2 regions of the Micromonospora sp. NPDC127501 genome follow, and region 2 is predicted to be linked to the other one. Evidence: riboswitches for the same ligand, from Rfam matches in the RefSeq annotation. Region 2 holds a riboswitch; the other holds the start of a gene.
The links. Region 2 has a riboswitch for thiamine pyrophosphate ahead of ABTW72_RS17880 (ECF transporter S component). Riboswitches for the same ligand answer to the same signal wherever they lie in the genome.
Positions count from the first base shown of each region.

Region 1 (10,142 bases), on a different contig from region 2:
CGGGCCGGACTACGGCGCGCGTGGTGCGCGGCGCTACATCGCCCGCGCCGTGGAGGCGTCGCTGCGCCGGCTCGGCACCGACCACATCGACCTGTACCAGATGCACGAGCCCGACCCGGGCACCCCGATCGACGAGACCCTCGCCGCCCTGGACGACCTGGTCCGCGACGGCAAGGTGCGCTACCTGGGCAACTCCAACTTCGCCGGCTGGCAGATCGCCGACGCGGACTGGGTCGCCTCGTCCAACGGTCGGTCCCGCTTCATCAGCGCCCAGAACCACTACAGCCTGCTGGAGCGCTCGGTGGAGGCCGAGGTGATCCCGGCGTGTGAGCGGTTCGGCCTCGGCATGCTGCCGTTCTTCCCGCTCGCCAACGGTCTGCTCACCGGCAAGTACAAGCGCGAGGCTCAGCCGCCGGCCGGCAGCCGTCTCTCCGGCGGCGGCCGGTACGCGGAGCGGCTCGCCGCTGCCGACTGGGACACCATCGAGGCGATCGAGGCGTACGCGACCGAGCGGGGGCTGACGATGCTCCAGGTGGCGATCGGCGGGCTGGCCGCCCAGCCGGCGGTGACCTCGGTGATCGCCGGTGCCACCACGCCGGAGCAGGTGCGCGCCAACGCCGCCGCCGGCACCTGGGAGCCCAGCGACGACGATCTGGCAGCGCTGCGCGCCGTCCTCTGAGGGCCTGATCCACTCGCGTTTCTTGACGTCGGGGTGACCTGCGGTCCGGGAAGCCCCGACGTCAAGGATGCCGAGTCGAGCACAGTCGATCAGACGACGCCGGGCCGGGCCGCTCGTCGCGGCCCGGCCCGGTGTCGTTGCATGCTGTGTGGTCAGTCGGTGCGGCGGCGGCCGAAGAGCATGGCCACCCCCATGGCCGCGGCGACGAGCACGAGACCGGCCGCCGCGAGCGGCCACCAACCGGTGCCCGCCCCGCCGTCCGCTGGCTTGGTCACCGCGACCGGCGCGGGCGCCGGCGGTGACTGCGCCGCCTTAGCCTGGACCGTGGCGGTGGCCTTGCTCTGAAGCGGAGCGGGGGAGTTCACCGACACCTTCCACGTGCCGGTGGAGAGCACCGGGCCGCTGCTGTAGAAACCCTGCCCCTCGGGCTGCGGTTCGAGCTGCACCGGCCCGACCCGCTGCCCGTCCGGGCCGGTGGCGGTCAGGACCAACCGCACCACCTGTTCCAGCCGGCGGCCATCGGCGTAGGTGGCCTGGATGGTGACGCCCTGAGCCCCGTCGCCGGCCACAGTGAGTTTGAGCTTGTCGGCCTGCGCCGCCGGGGCGGCCTGAGCGGCCTGCGCCGCCGGGGCGGCCTGAGCGGCCTGCGCCGCCGGGGCGGCCTGAGCGGCCTGCGCCGCCGGGGCGGCGGCGGACAGGGTCAGGGCCAGCCCGACGAACACGGCGGCCACCACCTTGCGGATACCCGTCACGGACATCTCCTCCCTACCGATGAGGGAGGCCCCTCCCCGACGCCGCAGCGCCGGGAAGGGGCCCCGTCGGATCAGAGCTGGCGACCGGGTGCCAGCCGGGTGGCATCGCCACCGAGCCGCCCGGTGCCCTTGACCGAGTCGCCGCCGTTCGCCTTGACCCCGGCCTTGCTGGCCGCGCCGCCGAGCCGAACGATCATGGCGTCGGCGTCCCGGATCAGAACGTCCCGGACCTCCGCCTCGGGCACCAGCGTGGCGTCGCTGGCGAGCGTCCGGAACGCGGTCAGCTGCCGGACGGCAGCCTTGTCGTCGCCGGCCGCCTCGGACGCGCGAACAGCGTCGAGCTTGTTCGACAGCTGCTTGTGCGCCTTGGTCGAGAGCCGCCCCGTCGCCTTGAACCGGTCCAGCAGACCCTGCATGTCCCGGAACGAGGTGGTGACGAAGAACCGGACCGTCGAGGTGGTCTTGTTGCCCGCCTTGTCGGTCGCGGTAACGGTCAGCTCGTGCAGGCCGAGCGACAGGTCGTACATGGCCTGCAGGGTGCCACTGGTGTACGCCTGGCCGTCGAGCTGACCGACCACGCTGGCGATGCCCGAGGTCGGGTCGACGGCCTGCCAGGCCACCCGGACGTCCTGGCTGTCGCCGTAGAGCTGGCCGTCGGCCAGCCCGGACACCAGCAGCGTCGGCTTGGTGCCGTCGATGCGAAGCACCGCCGACTTCAGCGTCTCGACGTTGCCCGCCTTGTCCGCCGAGCGGAACAGCAGCTCGTGCTGCCCGTCACCGGTCACCTCGATTGGCGTCGAGTACGGCGCCCACGCGCCCCCGTCCAGCGACCACTCCACCGTCTTGACGCCGGAACCGGCATCGGTAGCGGCCAGCACGACCGGGATGGTCCCGTTGTGCCAACCGGCGTCGTTCGCCGGAGCGAACGTCGCCGAGGTCACCGGCGCGGTGGCGTCGATCTTGACCGAGACGGTCTTGGTCGCCTCCACGTTGCCGGCCTTGTCCGTCGAGCGGAACCGGAGCTCGTGCTCGCCGTCCCCGCTGACCGCCACCGGAGCGGTGTACGCCGTCCAGGTGGTGGCCCCGTCCAGCTGGTACTCCGTACCGGCGAGCCCGCTACCGCCGGCCTCGTCGGCACCGGTGAGCGTGATCGTCACCGGCCCGGTGTGCCACCCGTCGGTCGGGGTGCCGGAAACCGCCGCGGTGGTCACCGGCGCCGTCTCGTCGGCCACCTTCGTGCTGAGCCGGAAGTAGTCGAACGAGGCGGTCTTCGACGCCGTCTGGTTGGCGCCGAGGGTGAACAGCCCCACCTTCGGGGTGGCACCCACCGCGGTGTTGGTCAGCGCCTCCAACGCGGTCCAGGTCGTCCCGTCCGCCGAGTACGACGCGGTGAACGTGTTGCCGACACGCGCCAACCGCAGGTGCCACACCGCCGAGGTCAGGTTGGTCACCTCCGGCTGCGGGTTCTGCACCGTACCGGCGATCTCGCTGCGGAACTCGATCCGCCGCGTCACCGCCGAGCCGGCCTGGTTGTCCGCGATGAAGTCGAACTTCAGGTAGTTGTCGTCGTCGGCCTGCACGAGCAGACCGGCCTGCTGGTACTGCTCGTTCAGCAGACTGCCGTCGACCTTCGTCTCCAGGGTCCAGTCGCCCGACGGCGCGGTCTGGAGGATGAAGTTCTTCGGCCCGGTGTTGTCGGTGCCGTAGATGTCACCGTTGGGCACGTCGATCCGCAACGCGCCACCGGTGACCCGGTAACCGGTCGGGTCCTCCCGCAGGATCGCGTCCCACCGGCACTTGTCCAACGTGCTGCCGGTGAACTCGTCCGACGGGTCGACCGGCCCGGCCGGAGCGTCCGGCGTCACCTGGAACGAGTCGAAGGCCGCGTCGACAACCGGTGCCTCGGTGCCACCGTTGAGCGCGAAGACCCCGATCCGCGGGTTGGTGATGCCGGCCAGCGCTGCCGAACGACCGACCGCGGTGAACGTCTGTCCGTCGGCCGAGACGGCCGCGGTCAGGTTCGTCCCGTCGCTGGTGACCCGCAGGTACACGGTGTCACCGGCAGGCGCGTTGGTGGCGTCGGCAGACTCGTTGCGCGGCGTGCCCGCCGTCTCCCGGATGAACTCCACCCGCCGGCTGCCGTTGTACAGCAGGTCCAGCTTGGCGTAGTTGTCGTCGTCGCCGTACACCAGCAGGCCGGCCTGCTGGTAGTTGGCCGTCACCGGCAGGGTGACCTTGGTGGTCATCTCCCACGCGCCGGTCGGGGCCGCCTGGAGCACCAGGTTGGTGGCGTCGTTGCGAGCGCCGTAGAGGTCACCCACGCCGGTGGGCAGTCGCAGCGCCCCGCCACTGAGCGAGTAGAGCTGGTTCTCCCGGACGACGCTGGTCCAGCGCTCCTTGTCGAGGCTGTTGCCGTTGAAGTCGTCCGAACGCGCCCCGAAGCAGGACGTGTCCGGCGCGTCGACCCGCACCGGCACGGTGGCGTACGACTTGGCGCCCTTGCTGTCGGTCACCGTGAGGGTGGCCGTGAAGGTGCCCGGGCTGGTGTAGGTGTGGCTGGCGTCCACTGTGGTCGCCGAGCCTCCGTCACCGAAGTCCCAGGCGTACGTCAACGGGGTGTCGCCCTCGGCGTCGGTGGCCGTGCCGTCGAAGGCGACGGTGACCGGTGCGGTGCCGGTGGCCGGGGTGGCCGTGGCGCTGACCACCGGCGGCCCGTTCTCGGTGACACCGCGGCCGACGAAGTCCATCCAGTTGACGTTGAACAGCGAACCCGTTCCGCCGTTCGGATCGCGGGCCAGGAAGTACAGCGAGCCGCTCGCGGCGCCGGTGACCGGTGCGCTCACGTCCGTGTACGTCTGCCACGCGCCGGTCGACGGTACGACGGCCGTGGCGACCACCGGTCCGTCAACCGCACCCGCGCGAACCTCGATCCGACCGCCGGCGGCGGCGGAGGCGGCCCGGAAGCGGATCTCGGTGATGTTGGTCAGGTCCGCCGGAGCGACCGACCACCAGTCACCGTCCTCGATGAACGCGACGCTCTGGCCGCCACCGGCGGTGTCGGCGCCGGCTTCCCGCTGCACGCCGGGGTCGCCACCGCCGGTGCTCACCGGGGCACGCCCGGTGGCGGTGAAGTACTCGGCCTGCTTCTGCTTCGGCTGAAGGACCTCGATCTGCCGACCGGTCAGGGCACCGGCACCGCCGGCACCACCCTCGTCGGTGTAGGTCGCCTCGAAGACCGCGAAGACGTTCGCCTCGGCGCCGTGCCCGGAGGCGAGCGACGTCTGGACGGTGCCGGTGCAGCCGGTGTGCTGCTCCAGCGGGTGAGCGTGCTCGTCGTGACCGAGCAGCACCTGAAGCTGCACCCGGTCACAGTCGATCTGCCCGTCCTCGGGGTCGGTCACCTTGATCGAGTAGCGGACCTGGTCACCCCAGTTGAAGAAGCCGCCGTCCGGTGGGAACTCGATGGAGACCGTCGGCGCGGTGTTGCCCACGGTGACCGGCACGTTGGCCACCGCGGTCCGGCCCTTGGGGTTGGTGACGGTGAGCTGGGCGGTGTAGTTGCCCGCCGTGGCGTACGTGTGGGTCGGATTGGCCTCGGTCGAGGTCTGCCCGTCGCCGAACGTCCAGGCGTAGGTGAGCGTGCCACCGTCCGGGTCTCGGGAACCGGCGCTGGAGAAGGTCACCGTCAGCGGCGCCGGACCCGAGGTCGGGTTGGCGGACGCCGCGGCGATCGGGGCGCGGTCACCGGCGGTGTAGTCGATCCGGTAGACGCCCGAGTTGTCGTTGTTGCCGCCGAAGCCGCTGCCCCACTCGATCAGGTACAGCGCCCCGTCCGGGCCGAACTCGAAGTCCATCGGCCGGACCATGCTCATGCCGGTGAGCAGCTGGTTGATGTCCACCAACGACTTGCCGTCGGGGGTCAGCTGCATGGTGTACATCTTGTTCTGGTTCCACTCGCCGAGCAGAGCCTTGCCGTCGTAGTACGCCGGCCACTTGCGGTTCGAGTTCAGGTCGGCGTCGTAGCGGTAGACCGGGCCGCCCATCGGGGCGCCGCCGCCACCGATCTCCGGGTAACGCGCGTCACCGGCGTACCCGTAGTCGACGGTCGCCGGGACCACCGGCGGGAGGTTGGTCAGACCGGTGTTGTTGGGCGAGTTGTTCACCGGGGCCGCGCAGTCGAACTTCGGACCGCTCGGGCCGGACGGGAACGTGTAGTCGTTGTACGCCTCGTTCGTGCCCGTGCAGTACGGCCAGCCGTAGTTGCCCGGGGTGACGACGTTCCACTCGACCAGACCGCGGGGGCCCCGGTTCGGGTTGTCCGCGTTGGCGTCCGGGCCGTAGTCCGCGACGTACAGCGTGTTGGTCTTCGGGTCGGTGCCGATCCGGAACGGGTTGCGGAAGCCCATCGCGTAGATCTCGGGACGGGTCTTCTCGGTGCCCGGCGCGAAGAGGTTGCCCGCCGGAACGGTGTACGTCCCGTCGTCCTCCGGGTGGATCCGGATCACCTTGCCGCGCAGGTCGTTGGTGTTGGCGGAGGTGCGCTGCGCGTCGTAGTCCTGGCGGCCCGACCGCTCGTCGAGCGGCGAGTACGAGTTCGACTCGAACGGGTTGGTGTTGTCGCCGGTGGCCAGGTAGAGGTTGCCGTCACCGTCGAAGGCCATGCTGCCGCCGGCGTGGCAGCAGGTGTTGCGCTGCGTGTCGACCCGTAGCACCTGCTTCTCGCTGGCCAGGTCGATGGTGTCGCCGGTCACCGTGAAACGGGACAGCAGGTTGCGGGTGACCCCGTCGTTCGGGGCGTAGTACAGGTACACCCACTTGTTGGTGGCGAAGTCCGGGTCGAGCCGGATGCCGATGAGGCCGTCCTCGTTACCGGTGAAGACGTCCAGGTCGACGGCGGTGACGGTGTTGCCGGTGTCCGGCTTCACGATCTGCACGCGACCGTCGCGTTCGATGTAGAAGACACGCCCGTCGGGGGCGACGTCCAGCTCCATCGGGTTGCTGGTGTTGCTGTCCAGCGTGACCTTCTCGAAGTTCGAGGTCTTCGAGGCGCCGCAGTCGGCGTTCTCGACACCGGCCGCGGTGCGGATGCCGCCGAGCAGGTGGGAGAGGAACTCGGGCTCGGCGTACGACTCCCGGGTGTGCCCGCCGCCGGTGTACCAGGAGCGGCCACCGTCGTAGTCCTGGCACCAGGCGATCGGGTGGTCCGCACCCATCGCGCCGGCACCGGCGGTGTAGCTCTTCTCGTCCAGGCTGGCCAGCACGTGCACGTCCGGCCGGGGGTTGGTCTGGTAGTTGTACCACTCGTCGAACCGGGACCACCGGTCCGGCAACCCGGCCGTGGACGGGTGGGCGTGGTCCTCCACCTTGACCGTGGCCTGCTGGTTCTGCGGGTGGTTGGCGAAGTACGCGCCGACCAGGTCGCCGTACCAGGCCCAGCTGTACTCGGTGTCCGACGCGGCGTGGATGCCGACGTAGCCGCCGCCGGCCTTCACGTAGCGCTCGAACGCCGCCTGCTGGTCGGCGTTGAGCACGTCACCGGTGGTGGAGAGCCAGATCACCGCCTTGTACTTCGCCAGGTTGGCGTCGTTGAATGCGGCGCCGTCCTCGGAGTTGTCCACCGTGAATCCGTTGTCGACGCCGAGTTGCTGGATGGCGGCGATGCCGGTGGGGATGGAGTCGTGCCGGAAGCCGGCGGTCTTGGAGAAGACGAGGACGGAGAAGGGATCGGCCGCGGCCTTTGGCGCCTTCGGCGCCACCTGGCTGACCGGGGCTGCGGCTTTCGCATCCCGTGGGGGAACCTGGGCGGCCGCCTGCGCGGGCGCGCCGAACAGGGTGGTCGAGGCCATGGCCAGGGAGATCAGGGTTGCGGTGATGGGTACGCGGGCACGACGAGAACGGGACACGCCGCCTCCTGTGTCGTAGTGACAGAGCTCGCGGGAGTCGGCTCGCCGAAGGCCGTCCCTGATGGAGCCGGTGGTCACACCGTGCCAGGGTGCCCCCACCGACATTTTGTCGAATCGCTGAACAAATTAATTCGGCTCGCTCGATGTCGGGCAAGATGCAGACGGGTAACGGTTCTGCAACGGGGGGCGACATTCCGAACAGGACCGTATGAAGTGCCCCATTGGATCTCGCTCGTTTTTGACGCGGTCCGGTCAGCCGCCACCGCCGACCCCGCGCCTTGGCAGGCCGGCGGATCTGTCGTACGGTGACACGCAAGTAACCCACGGGAGCCCGGTGTACCGGGCTGAGAGGGGGGCTGACAGCCCCCGACCGTCGAACCTGATCCGGGTAATGCCGGCGCAGGGAGGAGCGTTGCCGTGCCGTCCCTGGGGCGATTGCATCTCATCACCGACACCCGACCCGGTCGCGACCCACTCGTCGTGGTTCGCGCCGCCCTCACCGTGGCCCACGCCGACCTGGTGGTGCAGGTCCGGGTCGAGGATTCCGCCACCGACCGCGAGGCGTACGACCTGACCAGGCGGGTGCTCGCGCTCTGCGCGTCGTACCGGGCGACCTGCCTGGTCAACGACCGGTTGCACGTGGCGCTGGCGGTGGGCGCCGCCGGTGGGCACGTCGGCGCCGACGATCTGCCGGTCGCCGCCGCCCGCCGGGTGCTCGGCCCCACCGGTGTGTTGGGCGCCACCGCTCGCGCGCCGGGCCCGGCGCGCGAGGCCGTCGCGGCGGGCGCCAGCTACCTGGGCGTCGGGCCGTGTCACACCACCAGCACCAAGACCGGCCTGCCGGACCCCATCGGGCCCGCCGGGGTACGCGCCGTCGTCGACGCCGTCGACGTTCCGGTCATCGCGATCGGCGGAGTGACCGCCGCCCGGGTGCCGGCGCTGCGGGCTGCCGGGGCGTACGGGGTGGCGGTGGTCGGTGCCCTCTCCGCCGCAGCCGACCCGGCACGGGCAACCGCCGAGCTGATCGAGGCCCTGACGTGCTGACCGGCCGGTCCCCGTCACCGCCGTCGAGCGACCGGGTCCGGCCGGACGTGGCAGTGGTGGGGGCGGGGCCGATCGGGCTGGCGATCGCCTGGCGTTGCGCCGCGCGTGGACTGCGGGTGGCGGTGCACGATCCGGTGCCCGGCTCGGGTGCGTCGGCGGTGGCCGCCGGCATGCTCTCCCCGGTCGCCGAGGCGTACTTCGGTGAGCGGCAGCTGACCGGGTTGCTGCTGGCGTCCGCCGCCCGCTGGCCGGCGTTCGCCGCCGAGTTGACCGAGACGACCGGGGTCGAGATCGGCTACCGGACCGAGGGCACCCTGATGGTCGGGCTCACCGGCGACGACCTGGCCGAGGCGCGCCGGCTGTGGGCGTACCAGCAGGGGTTGGGTCTGCCCGTGACGCCGCTGCGCCCCAGTGAGCTGCGCGACCGCGAACCGGCGCTCGCCCCACGGGTGCGCGGCGGCGCGCTCGCGCCCACCGACCATCAGGTCGACCCCCGGCTGCTGGTGCCGGCGCTGCGCACGGCCGCACAGCGGGCCGGCGCGGTGCTCGTGCCGCAGCCGGTCCGATCCCTGTCCGATGTGGACGCACCGGTCACCGTGGTCGCCGCCGGCTGCGGGGCGGCCGCGCTCACCGGCCTGCCCGTGCGGCCGGTGAAGGGTCAGATCCTCCGGCTACGCGCGCCCGACGGCGTCGCGCCGGGCTTCCGGCACGTGATCCGGGGGTACGCCGACGGCGAGCACGTCTACCTGGTGCCCCGCGCCGACGGTGAGGTCGTGCTCGGCGCGACGGTCGAGGAGCGCTCGGACACCACTGTCACCGCCGGTGCTGTGCAACGGCTGCTGCGCGCCGGGGTCGACCTGATGCCCGAGCTGGCCGAGTACGACCTGGTCGAGGCGGTCGCCGGGCTGCGCCCGGGCACCCCGGACAACGCGCCGATCCTCGGGCCGCTGCCCGACCGACCGGACGTCCTGGCCGCCACCGGGCACCACCGGCACGGCATCGTGCTCACCCCGATCACCGCCGACCTGATCGCCGACCTGGTGCTCGGCGGCGTACCCGACCCGCTGCTCGCGCCCTTCCGGGCCGACCGCTTCGGCGGCGCCACCGCGGTGGCCGCGTCGGGCGGAGCTGAACCGACGTTGGAGGGGGACCTGTGGAGTTGACGGTGAACGGGGCCGGGCGCAGCGTCGCCGCCGGTGCGTCGGTGGCGGACCTGGTCCGCGACATCGTGGCGCAGCCGCGTGGGGTGGCGGTCGCGGTCAACGGCGAGGTGGTGCCCCGGGCCGGCTGGCCGGCGCGGGCACTGCACGACGGTGACCGGGTCGAGGTGCTCACCGCGGCGCAGGGCGGGTGAGCGGCGTGCCCTTCGAGCTGGGTGGGGAGACCTTCACCTCACGGCTGATCCTCGGCACCGGCGGTGCCGCGAACCTGCACGTCCTGGAGCAGGCGATCCGGGCGTCCGGCACCGAGCTGGTCACCCTGGCGCTGCGCCGGGTGGGCACGGCACCGGGCTCCACGGGTGGGCTGCTGGAACTACTGGACCGGTGCGGCGTACGCCTGCTGCCGAACACCGCCGGCTGTCACACCGCCACCGAGGCGGTGAAGGTGGCCCGGTTGGCCCGGGACGCGTTCGACACCGACTGGGTCAAGCTGGAGGTGATCGGCGACGAGCGGACGCTGCTGCCCGACGGGGTGGAGCTGCTCCGCGCCGCCGAGGAGTTGGTCGCCGACGGCTTCACCGTGCTGCCGTACACCAGCGACGAT
Region 1 covers NZ_JBEORJ010000023.1:42,646-52,787, forward strand. Annotated here, with positions in the region: gene ABTW72_RS32100 (aldo/keto reductase) at 1-679, shown strand, start outside; gene ABTW72_RS32105 (hypothetical protein) at 832-1,431, opposite strand; gene ABTW72_RS32110 (ThuA domain-containing protein) at 1,503-7,334, opposite strand; TPP riboswitch at 7,648-7,757, shown strand; gene thiE (thiamine phosphate synthase) at 7,752-8,378, shown strand; gene thiO (glycine oxidase ThiO) at 8,375-9,541, shown strand; gene thiS (sulfur carrier protein ThiS) at 9,532-9,732, shown strand; gene ABTW72_RS32130 (thiazole synthase) at 9,729-10,142, shown strand, end outside.
Region 1: another riboswitch for thiamine pyrophosphate. It lies ahead of thiE (thiamine phosphate synthase); the one in region 2 lies ahead of ABTW72_RS17880 (ECF transporter S component).

Region 2 (10,142 bases):
GTCCGTGCGCTCCCGGGCGTCCCGCATCCCCTCCCCGCCGTTCGGCGGCGATGGCCCTGCCTGGCCCCGGTGAGCAAGTCCCTTCCCCACTCGACCGTCGCGCAACGGCGGTCACCAGCCGATCCGACCGACCGCCGCAGCGCGGGACCGGCCGTGCCGGTCGGCAATGAAGGAGGCCCGGATGCCTGCCAGGCGTAACCCGAAGAAGACCCGTACCCCGAGAGCGACGCCGCTCGGCGTCGACCCGGCGGCCGGCCACGGCCCGCTCCCAACCACCCTCCCCGCCCTCGACCTCGCGGTCGAACCGGCCCTGCCGGCGGCGCTGGTGGAACCGGCGGCGCTGGCCGAGCCGGCGCTGTTGGCGGTGCTCGCCGAGCCGGCGCTGCCAGCGGCCGTCCTGGACGAGGTGGCGATGCCGGTCGACGTGCCGACAGCGGTCGATGTTCCGGCGGTCGTCGACGTGCCGGCGGTCGTCGATGCGCCGACGATGCGAGATCTGCCGAAGCCGACCGGGCGACCGAAGGCACCGACGGCCGGCCCGCCCCAGGGTGGCGGCAACCGCTCCGGCGGCGGCCGCGGCCAGCAAGCCGGCCAGGCCCGCCGCTACGCCTTCCGCCGCAGCTGACCGAGCCACCGCACCCCGCCCTACCCAGCCCAGCCCGCCGGGCTGGCCCGACCCAGCCCAGCCCCGCCCGGCGATCTTGCACTTTCTGTTGTCGCATCACCGGCATAACGGGATGAATCAACGACAGAAACCGCAAGATCGGCGGGGCGACGCGTGGTGGGCGCTGGGTGGTGACAGCTACATCAGGGATGTAGTGGCCTCCGCCGCCAACGAGGCCACTACATCCCTGATGTTGTGCGGATCTTGCCGGCGGGCGGCGGGCGGCGGGCGGCGGCGGGCGGCGGGCAGCGGACAGGCGGCGGGCGGGGCCGACTCAGCTGATCAGGGGGCGGAAGGTGCCCAGGAGGACGCTCGTGGTCAGGGCGGCCGCGGCGAGGACGACGGCGCCAGCGATGAGGAGGACGTCGGCGCGGGTGAAGTGCTGCTGGCGGGCGACGGTACGGGGTGTGCCGGCGTCGAAGCCACGGGCGTCCATCGCCACCGCCAGCCGGGTGCCTCGGCGGATCGCCCCCACCAGCAACGCGAACGCGGTGGAGGCGAAGAGCCGCAGCTTCGCCACTGGGTTGCGTCCCGCGTCGACGCCCCGCGCGCGTCGAGCCATGCTGATCATCTGCCACTCCTGACCGAGCAGCGGCACCAGCCGGAACGCGGCCAGCGCCCCGATGGCGAACCGGGCCGGCGCCTTCGCGTTCTGGATCAACGCGTCGGCCAGGTCGGTGGGGTCGGTGGTCGCGAAGACGATCACACCGGGCAGGGCCACCGCGAACACCCGCAGCACCAGGCCGAGCGCGGTGAGCAGGACGCCGGTGCTCACCAGCGCCGGTCCCGCGTCCAGCAGGACCCGGCCGGACCGGTCGGCCGCGAACAGCACCAGGGTGACCAGGATGCCGGCGGCACTGAGCAGCAGCGGCCAGGCCCGGCGGGCCAGCACCCGGTAGCGGATACCGAACAGCGGCAGGACGGCCAGTTCGAGGGCGATGGCGATCGCCGGGGCCACCGGGTCCAGGGTCGCCAGCAGGGTGAACGAGAAGACGAGTGCGGCGGCGACCTTCGCCACCGGGTTACGGCGGGCCAACGGCGCGTCCGGCGCGGCGACCGGCTCGATGCTGATCATCGGTGGTCGTCCGGGGCGCGGTGCAGGGTGACGGTGCGGTCGGCGAGCGCGGCGACGAAGTCCGCGTCGTGCGTGACCGTGACGACGCCGTGCCCGGCGTCGCGCAGGTCGGCGAAGAGGTCGACCAGCTCCCGCCAGGTCCGCCGGTCCTGGCCGAAGGTGGGTTCGTCGCAGATCAGCAGGCGTGGCGCGGTGGCCAGGGCGGTCGCCACGCTCAGCCGCCGCGCCTCGCCACCCGAGAGGGTGTACGGGTTGGCGGCGGCGAGCCGGGCCAGCCGCAGCCGGTCCAGCAGCCCGGCCACGGTCTCCTTGACGGCCGCCTCGGGTTGACCGGTGCGGCGCGGGCCCAGCGCCAGCTCGTCGAAGACCGTGCTGGTGACGAACTGGTGCTCCGGATCCTGGAAGACCGACCCGATCCGTCGGGCCAGTGCGGGCGCCCGCCACCGGTGTGGGGGAGTGCGGTGGTCCGCGCCGGCCAACTCGGCGGACGCGGTGACCCGCCCGTTGCCCGGCCGGAGCAGACCGCCGAGCAGCAACGCCAGGGTGGACTTGCCGGCGCCGTTCGGTCCGCGTACGGCGAGCGCTTCACCGGCGCGTACCGCGAGGTCGGTGGAGCCCAGCCGCGGCGGCAGGCCGAGCCGGTCGGCGGTGAGCAACAGGTCGCCGGGGCCGGCGGTGGCCGCCCGGGGCGCGATGGGGTGACCGGGCACCCAGACACCCTCGGCGGCCAGGGCGGCACCGTGGGCGGCGAAGACCGCCTCGGGTGTGCCGTCCGCGCGGACGCCGCCGCCCGGTTCCAGGACGACCACCCGGTCGACCAGTGGCAGTGCCTCGGCGACCCGGTGCTCGACCAGGATGAGGGTGGTGTCGGCGTCCAGCGCGCCGGCCACCGCGTGCCGGACCAGGTCGGCTCCGGCCGGGTCGAGGTTGGCGGTCGGCTCGTCGAGCAGCAACAGGGCGGGGCGCAGGGCCAGCGCGCCGGCCAGGGCGAGGCGTTGCTGCTCGCCGCCGGAGAGCGCCGCGGTGTGGCGGTCCCGGGAGTACGGGAAGCCGACCCGGTGCAGCGCCTCGTCCACCCGGGGCCAGATCTCGTCGGCCGGCACTCCCCGGTTCTCCAGCCCGAACGCGACGTCGTCGCCGCAGCGCGCCATCACCAGTTGGGTCTCCGGGTCCTGGAAGACGATGCCGACCCGTTCCCGTCCCTTGCGCGGGTCGAGCCCGTCGATCTCGACGGTGCCCTCCTGCTCGCCGGAGTCCTCGGGGAGCAGCCCGGCCAACGCGCTGAGCACTGTGCTCTTGCCCGCCCCGGAGGGTCCGAGAAGCAGAACCCGCTCCCCAGCCTCGACCCGCAGATCAACCCCCCGAACGGCCCAGGCGCGCCGCCCAGCGTGCCGCCACCCGAACCCCCGCAGCAGTACCCCGCCCACCAAACCCACCCCCTCCCGCCCACCGCGCCCCCGCCCGCTGCGGTTGATCAAGAGGTTGCGTCAGGAAATCGCCTTCCGTTGACGCAAACCTCTTGATCAACCCGAGTTGGTGAGGGGTTAGATCAGGGCTCGGTTGCGGCCTGCGGGGAAGCGGTCCAGGACGCCGGTGTTGGCCAGGGCGTTCGTCAGCAGCCAGCCGCCCAGGCCGGCGATCACTGTGGCGCTGACGATGGTGAGCAGCGCGTACGGGATGCGGTAGTCGGTCAGCGCGTAGTCGACGTTCCAGACGAAGAAGTCGAACAGGGCGGCGCTGAGGCCGGTCAGCGCGCCGGCGAACACCGCGGTCGGCAGCCGGAACGACCGGTACCGGAAGGCGGCGAAGGCCAGCTCGGCGCCGATGCCCTGCACGATGCCCTGCGGGATCACCGTGCCGGCCCACTGGCTGCCCAGCAGCGCGGACAGGACCGCGGCCACGGTCTCGCAGTAGAGCGCGGCGCCGGGCTTGCGGATGACCAGCCCGCCGATCACCGCCGGCATCAGCCAGACACCGTAGAGCAGTGTCTGCGCCGGCGGGAAGAAGGCGAACGCGCCCTCGGTGGCGCTCCAGACCAGGCCCCAGGCCCAGAAGATGACGCCGAAGGCTACCGCGATCACCGAGGCGACCACGATGTCGATGGTGCGCCAACGGTGTGTGTCGGTGGTGGATTCCATGTGTTGCTCCCAGTTCGTGAGTGCGAACCAGGAGAAGACGCACGCCGCGTCCGGTGGCACCGGACTGCGGCGCGGCTGGAGGTCGACCGAACTCCCTGCGCTGGCATTACCCAGATCAGGTTCGAGGGTCTGCGGGCGTGCCCGCACTCTCAGCGCTGTGCGCTCCCCTGTCGGATATGAAGTTGTCTCGCTGACGCTAACACCGACCACGGTCGCGGGCCCAGCAGGGCATCCGCCTGACCTGCGGGAGCGACCGGCCGACCGCCGGCTGGGTACGCTTCCGATCATGCGGGTTGACGCGCGAGGCTTCACGTTCGAGGTGACCGTCGGCGGTCCGACGGACGGCGTACCCGTCCTGCTGCTGCACGGTTTCCCTCAGCACAGCGGCGAGTGGGACGACGTGGCGCCGGCGCTGCACGCGGGTGGGCTGCGCACGTACGCGCTGGACCAGCGCGGTTACTCACCCGGCGCCCGGCCCACGGCGGTGGCCGACTACCGGATCCCCGAACTCGTCACCGACGTGGTGGCGGTGCTCGACGCGCTCGGGCTGGACGCCGTGCACCTGGTCGGCCACGACTGGGGCGCGATCGTGGCCTGGGCGGTTGCCGCCCGCCACCCCGAGCGGGTGCACACGCTGACCGCGGTGTCCGTACCGCATCCGGCGGCCATGGCGCACGCCCTGAGCACCGACGCCCAACAGAAGGCCCGCTCGTCGTACATCGCGCTGTTCCGCAAGCCCGACAAGGCGGAGAAGGTGCTGCTGGCGTGGCACGCCACCGCGCTGCGCAAGCTGCTCGGCGGGGTGGGCGACACGTCCCGGGTGAACCGGTACGCCGACCCGATGCGCGAGCCGGGTGCGCTCACGGCCGCGCTGAACTGGTACCGGGCGATGTCCCGCGCCGACCTGGCCGCCGTCGGCCCGGTCGCGGTGCCCACCACGTACGTCTGGAGTGACCGGGACGTCGCCATCGGCCGCACCGCCGCCGAGGCGTGCGCGCCGAACGTCACCGGGGACTACCGCTTCGTGCAGCTGCCCGGGGTCAGTCACTGGATCCCGGACGCGGCACCGGCCCCGCTCGCCGAGGCGATCCTGGCCCGAGCCGGCGGAACGGCCTGATCCGTGCGGTTCCGCGAGGGAGAGCCATCGTGACGACGGACGCCAGCGGGCCGGGCAGCCGTCGCTCGATCGCCGCGCAGCTGCGCGTGCTGGGCGTACGCCCGGGAGCGACGATGCTGGTGCACGCCTCGCTGCGTCCGCTGGGCTTCGTCAGCGGCGGGCCGCACGCGGTGGTGCTCGCCCTGCGCGACGCGCTCGGCCCGGACGGCACGATCGTCGTGCCCACCCACACGCCCGACAACAGCGACCCCGCGCAGTGGCGCAACCCGCCGGTGCCGGCGGGCTGGTGGCCGCTGATCCGCTCGGAGATGCCGGGCTTCGACCCGGCGGTCACGCCGAGCCGTTTCATGGGTGTGCTCGCCGAGACGGTCCGCGGCTGGCCCGGCGCGCTGCGCAGCTCCCATCCGCACGTGTCGTTCGCCGCCCTCGGTCCGGCCGCCGAGCAGGTGGTGGCCGGGCACACCCTGGCCGACATGCTCGGCGAGGGCTCCCCACTGGCCCGCCTCTACGACCTCGACGCCGACGTGTTGCTGCTCGGCGTGGACCACTCGGTGAGCACCTCGCTGCACCTGGCTGAATACCGCCGCCCCGGCTCGCCCCGGGAGCGGCTCGGTGCTGCCGTGCGTACCGCCGACGGTGGTCGGGAATGGGTGTGGTGGCAGGACGTACGACTCGACGCGGACGACTTCGCCGCGTTGGGCGGGGACCTGGAGGCCACCGGAGCGGTACGCACCGCGCCGGTCGGCACCGGGACCGGCAGGTTGATGCGCCAGCGCGCGGCGGTCGACTTCGCGGTGCGCTGGCTGGCTCGTAATCGAACGACGGAGGACGTATGACGGTGAGTGCCGAGGACTACCTGGCCGTGGTGACCGAGACGATCGGCCGGGTGGCCGCCAGTCAGCGGGAGGCGGTGGGGCGGGCCGCCGACCTGATCGCCGAGGCCGTCCGAGCCGACGGCGTGGTGCACGCGTTCGGCACCGGGCACTCGGAGGCCCTCGCCATGGAGATCGCCGGACGGGCGGGCGGTCTGGTGCCCACCAACCGGATCGCGCTACGCGACCTGGTGCTGCTCGGCGGCGAACCGGCCGACCGGCTGGGCCCGCTGCTGGAACGGGACCCGGCCGTCGCGCACCGCCTCTACGAGCTGGCCCCGGTACGCCCCACCGACGTCTTCGTGCTCGCCTCGAACTCCGGGGTCAACGGCGCGATGGTGGAGTTCGCCACGCTGGTGAAGGAGCACGGTCACGGGTTGGTGGCGATCACCTCGGCGCGGCACTCCGGCCGGATGGCCTCCCGGCACCCGTCCGGGCGCAAGCTGAGCGACCTCGCCGACGTGGTGCTCGACAACGGCGCGCCGTACGGCGACGCGACGCTGCCCCTGCCCGGCGGCGGCGCGGTCGGCGCGGTCTCCTCGATCACCGCGGCGCTGCTGGCGCAGCAGGTGACCGTGGAGGTGGTGGCGCGGTTGCTGGCGGCGGGGGAGCGGCCCCCGGTCTACCTGTCGGCGAACATCCCGGACGGCGACGCGCACAACAACGAGCTGGAAGCTCGGTACGCGGGCCGGATCCGGCGGGGCTCCTGACACGGTGCTGGCGGCCGAGATGCGTCGCCGAGATGAACGGCAGATGTCGTGAACCTGTTTCGCGCTCGGCCGGGTGGGGCATTGGCGTTGCTGCCGGCGGCCGGGACCGCCGGCAGTAGCGTCTCACCGGAGGTAGCGCGTGTCCAAGGAGACCGACAAGCAGCGTTGGCAGCGCAACTTCGCCGACCTGCTCCAGGAGTTGCGGGTCGCACAGACCGGTGTGCAGATCCTCTTCGCCTTCCTGCTCACCCTGCCGTTCAGCAACGGGTTCACCGAGACCACAGAGTTCCAGCGGGACGTCTACATCGTGGCGTTGCTCGCGGCGGCAGCCGCCACCGCGCTGATCATCTCGCCGGTGGCGTTCCACCGGGCGCTGTTCCGGCAGGGGCGCAAGCCGGAGCTGGTCCGCTTCGCGCACCGGATGGCCACCGGCGGTCTCGCCTTCATGCTGATCGCGATGGTCAGCGCGGTGCTGCTGATCACCGACTTCGTGTTGGACCGGCCGATCGCCTTCGTGCTCAGCGCCCTGGCCGGAATCTGGTTCCTCGCGTTCTGGGTGATCCTGCCGTTCGCGCGACGCAACTGGGGTGAGGACGACATCGACGACGATGACGACGACCCGGACGCGATCGCCGGTCGCTGATCGCGCAGATCTCCACGCAGCGCTACCCCTGGGTAACAACCGGGGGTAGCGTGGCGGGTAGTCGCGCACGTCGACGCAGCCGCACCGAGGTTCGAGGGGGCAGCCGTGACCACGACGCAGGACGGCCGACCGGCACCGGACGGCCCCGACTCCGAAACCACCGCCGGTGCCGCCGCGCCGCTGCCAGCGGAAGCCGGGCAGGTCACCGAGAAGGAGGCCCGGCAGGTCGCCGAGGCCGCCCGGCAGTCCACCTGGGACCGGCCCAGCTTCGGCAAGGAGCTGTTCCTCGGCCGGTTCCGGCTCGACCTGATCGACCCGTGGCCCCGATCCGATCCGGACGACGTGGCTCGCGCGGAGGAGTTCCTTGGCCGGTTCCGCGCCTTCCTGACCTCCGAGGTGGATGGGGAGGCCATCGAGCGGGACGCGTCGATACCCGACTCGGTGTTCCACGGCCTGGCCGACCTCGGCGCGTTCGGCATGAAGATCGACCGCAAGTACGGCGGGCTCGGGCTGAGCAACCTGCACTACTGCCGGGCGCTCATGCTGGCCGGCTCGGTCAGCCCGGCCATCGGCGCGCTCCTGTCGGCGCACCAGTCGATCGGAGTGCCGCAGCCACTGAAGATGTTCGGCACCGCCGAGCAGAAGCAACGCTTCCTGCCCCGGCTCGCCGCCGGCGAGGTGTCCGCGTTCCTGCTCACCGAGCCCGACGTCGGCTCCGACCCGGCCCGGCTGGCCACCATCGCCGAGCCGACCGAGGACGGCACCGGTTACCGGCTCAACGGGGTGAAGCTCTGGGCCACCAACGGCATCGTGGCCACCCTGCTGGTGGTGATGGCCCGGGTGCCGGCCACCGAGGGCCGTCGGGGCGGCATCACCGCGTTCGTGGTGGACGGCGACAGCCCCGGCATCACCGTCGAGCGGCGCAACGAGTTCATCGGCCTGCGCGGCCTGGAGAACAGCCTGACCCGGTTCCACGACGTGATCGTCCCCGCCGAGAACGTCATCGGCGGCGAGGGCAAGGGGCTGAAGATCGCCCTGACCACTCTGAACACCGGCCGGCTCTCACTGCCGGCCATGTGCGTGGGCGCCGGCAAGTGGGCGTTGAACGTGGCCCGGGGGTGGGCCGCCGACCGGGTCCAGTGGGGACGGCCGGTGGGAGAGCACGAGGCGGTCGCGCAGAAGCTCTCCTTCATCGCCGCCACCACGTACGGCATGGAGACGATGCTCGACCTCTGCTGCCTGCTCGCCGACGACGACCGCAACGACATCCGGATCGAGGCGGCACTGGTCAAGCTGTACGCCAGCGAGATGGCCTGGAAGATCGCCGACGAGCTGATCCAGATCCGGGGTGGGCGCGGCTACGAGACGGCCGACTCACTGGCCGCCCGCGGCGAACGCCCGGCCGCCGTCGAGCAGATGCTGCGCGACCTGCGGATCAACCGGATCTTCGAGGGCTCCACCGAGATCATGCACCTGCTGATCGCGCGGGAGGCGGTCGACGCCCACCTGTCGGTGGCCGGCGACATCATCGACCCGGACGCGGGGCTGGGCCGCAAGGCCCGAGCCGGCGCGCGAGCGGGCGCCTTCTACGCGAAGTGGCTGCCCACCCTCGCCGTCGGTCGGGGGCAGAGCCCGTCGGCGTACGCCGAGTTCGGCCCGCTCGCCGCGCACCTGCGCCAGGTGGAGCGTTCGTCGCGCAAGCTGGCCCGGTCGACGTTCTACGCGATGTCCCGCTGGCAGGGAAAGATGGAGCGTAAGCAGGCGTTCCTCGGCCGGGTGGTGGACATCGGCGCCGAGTTGTTCGCGATGTCCGCGGTCTGCGTCCGGGCCTCCGCCGAACGGGACAGCCGTCCGGAGAACGTCGAGCTGGCCGACCTGTTCTGCCGGCAGGCGCGGGTGCGGGTGGACGCCCTGTTCGCCGCACTCTGGGACAACACCGACTCGGTCGACACCGCCGCCGCGAAGCGCATCCTCGCCGGCCGCTACGCGGGCCTGGAGGAGGGCGTGCTCACCCCGTCCGAGGAACTGCCCTGGGTGGCCCGCTGGTCACCCGGCCCGTCCACCGCCGAGGACGTCCGCCGCCGCATCCCCCCAAAGCCGTAAACCGCGCCGCGCGGGCTCGCGGTCGCGCGGGCTGGCGGTGTTGCTCAGCGGGAGACCGCCCAGGCCAGGACTCCCGCCAGGATCAGACCGTTGAGCCCGGCCAGGGCCAGGTACGCCGCAGGTGGGATCTTCTTGCCCCGGCGGACGAAGGAGACCAGGACGGCGGCGTAGCCGAGCAGCAGGACGGCGATGACGACGAGGAAGTAGAACACCCGACGACTTTAACGACACCATCGTCGGCCTGGACCCGCGCCCGGCGCAACGGCAGTTCGTCAATCCACCCTGCCTTGCCGATCACCGAGTTGTGGTGGGTGACAAAGCACCCGCCGAACGTCAAGTCAGGCACCACAACTCCTTGATCGACAGGGCCGCACGGTCCCTGCTCGGCGATCTTGCACTTGCTGTCCCGACACAAGGGGTATCCCACCCATACCGACAACCGAAACTGCAAGATCGGCGCGGGGGACCGGGGCAGGGCAGGAGGTACGAGGTTTTAGCGGCCCCGGCTGCGTAGGCCGAGTTGGCGCAGCTCCAAGGCGGCCAGGGCGTCGACGGTCGCGTCGTCGCCGCGCCGCCACGCCTCGGCGACGTCCGGACCGATCCGCGTCAGCTTGCCCAGTGGCTGGGTGGCCAGCGCGCGCAGGGCGAGCAGGTCCCGGCCGGCTGGCCCGGCGGCCAGCTTCGTCGCCGATCCGGCCCGGCGCATCCAACGGACCCGCAGCGGCAGCCAGCCGAACAGCACGATGCCGAGCGGGAAGATCAGCACCGCGATGGCGAGGGCCAGGGCGAGCTGGTCGACCAGGTGCTGCTGGTCGCGCCC
Region 2 covers NZ_JBEORJ010000007.1:66,889-77,030, forward strand. Annotated here, with positions in the region: gene ABTW72_RS17865 (hypothetical protein) at 182-625, shown strand; gene ABTW72_RS17870 (energy-coupling factor transporter transmembrane component T family protein) at 939-1,739, opposite strand; gene ABTW72_RS17875 (ABC transporter ATP-binding protein) at 1,736-3,166, opposite strand; gene ABTW72_RS17880 (ECF transporter S component) at 3,284-3,877, opposite strand; TPP riboswitch at 3,952-4,056, opposite strand; gene ABTW72_RS17885 (alpha/beta fold hydrolase) at 4,164-4,994, shown strand; gene ABTW72_RS17890 (AAC(3) family N-acetyltransferase) at 5,024-5,830, shown strand; gene ABTW72_RS17895 (sugar isomerase domain-containing protein) at 5,827-6,576, shown strand; gene ABTW72_RS17900 (DUF6328 family protein) at 6,716-7,219, shown strand; gene ABTW72_RS17905 (acyl-CoA dehydrogenase family protein) at 7,325-9,322, shown strand; gene ABTW72_RS17910 (hypothetical protein) at 9,367-9,534, opposite strand; gene ABTW72_RS17915 (hypothetical protein) at 9,816-10,142, opposite strand, start outside.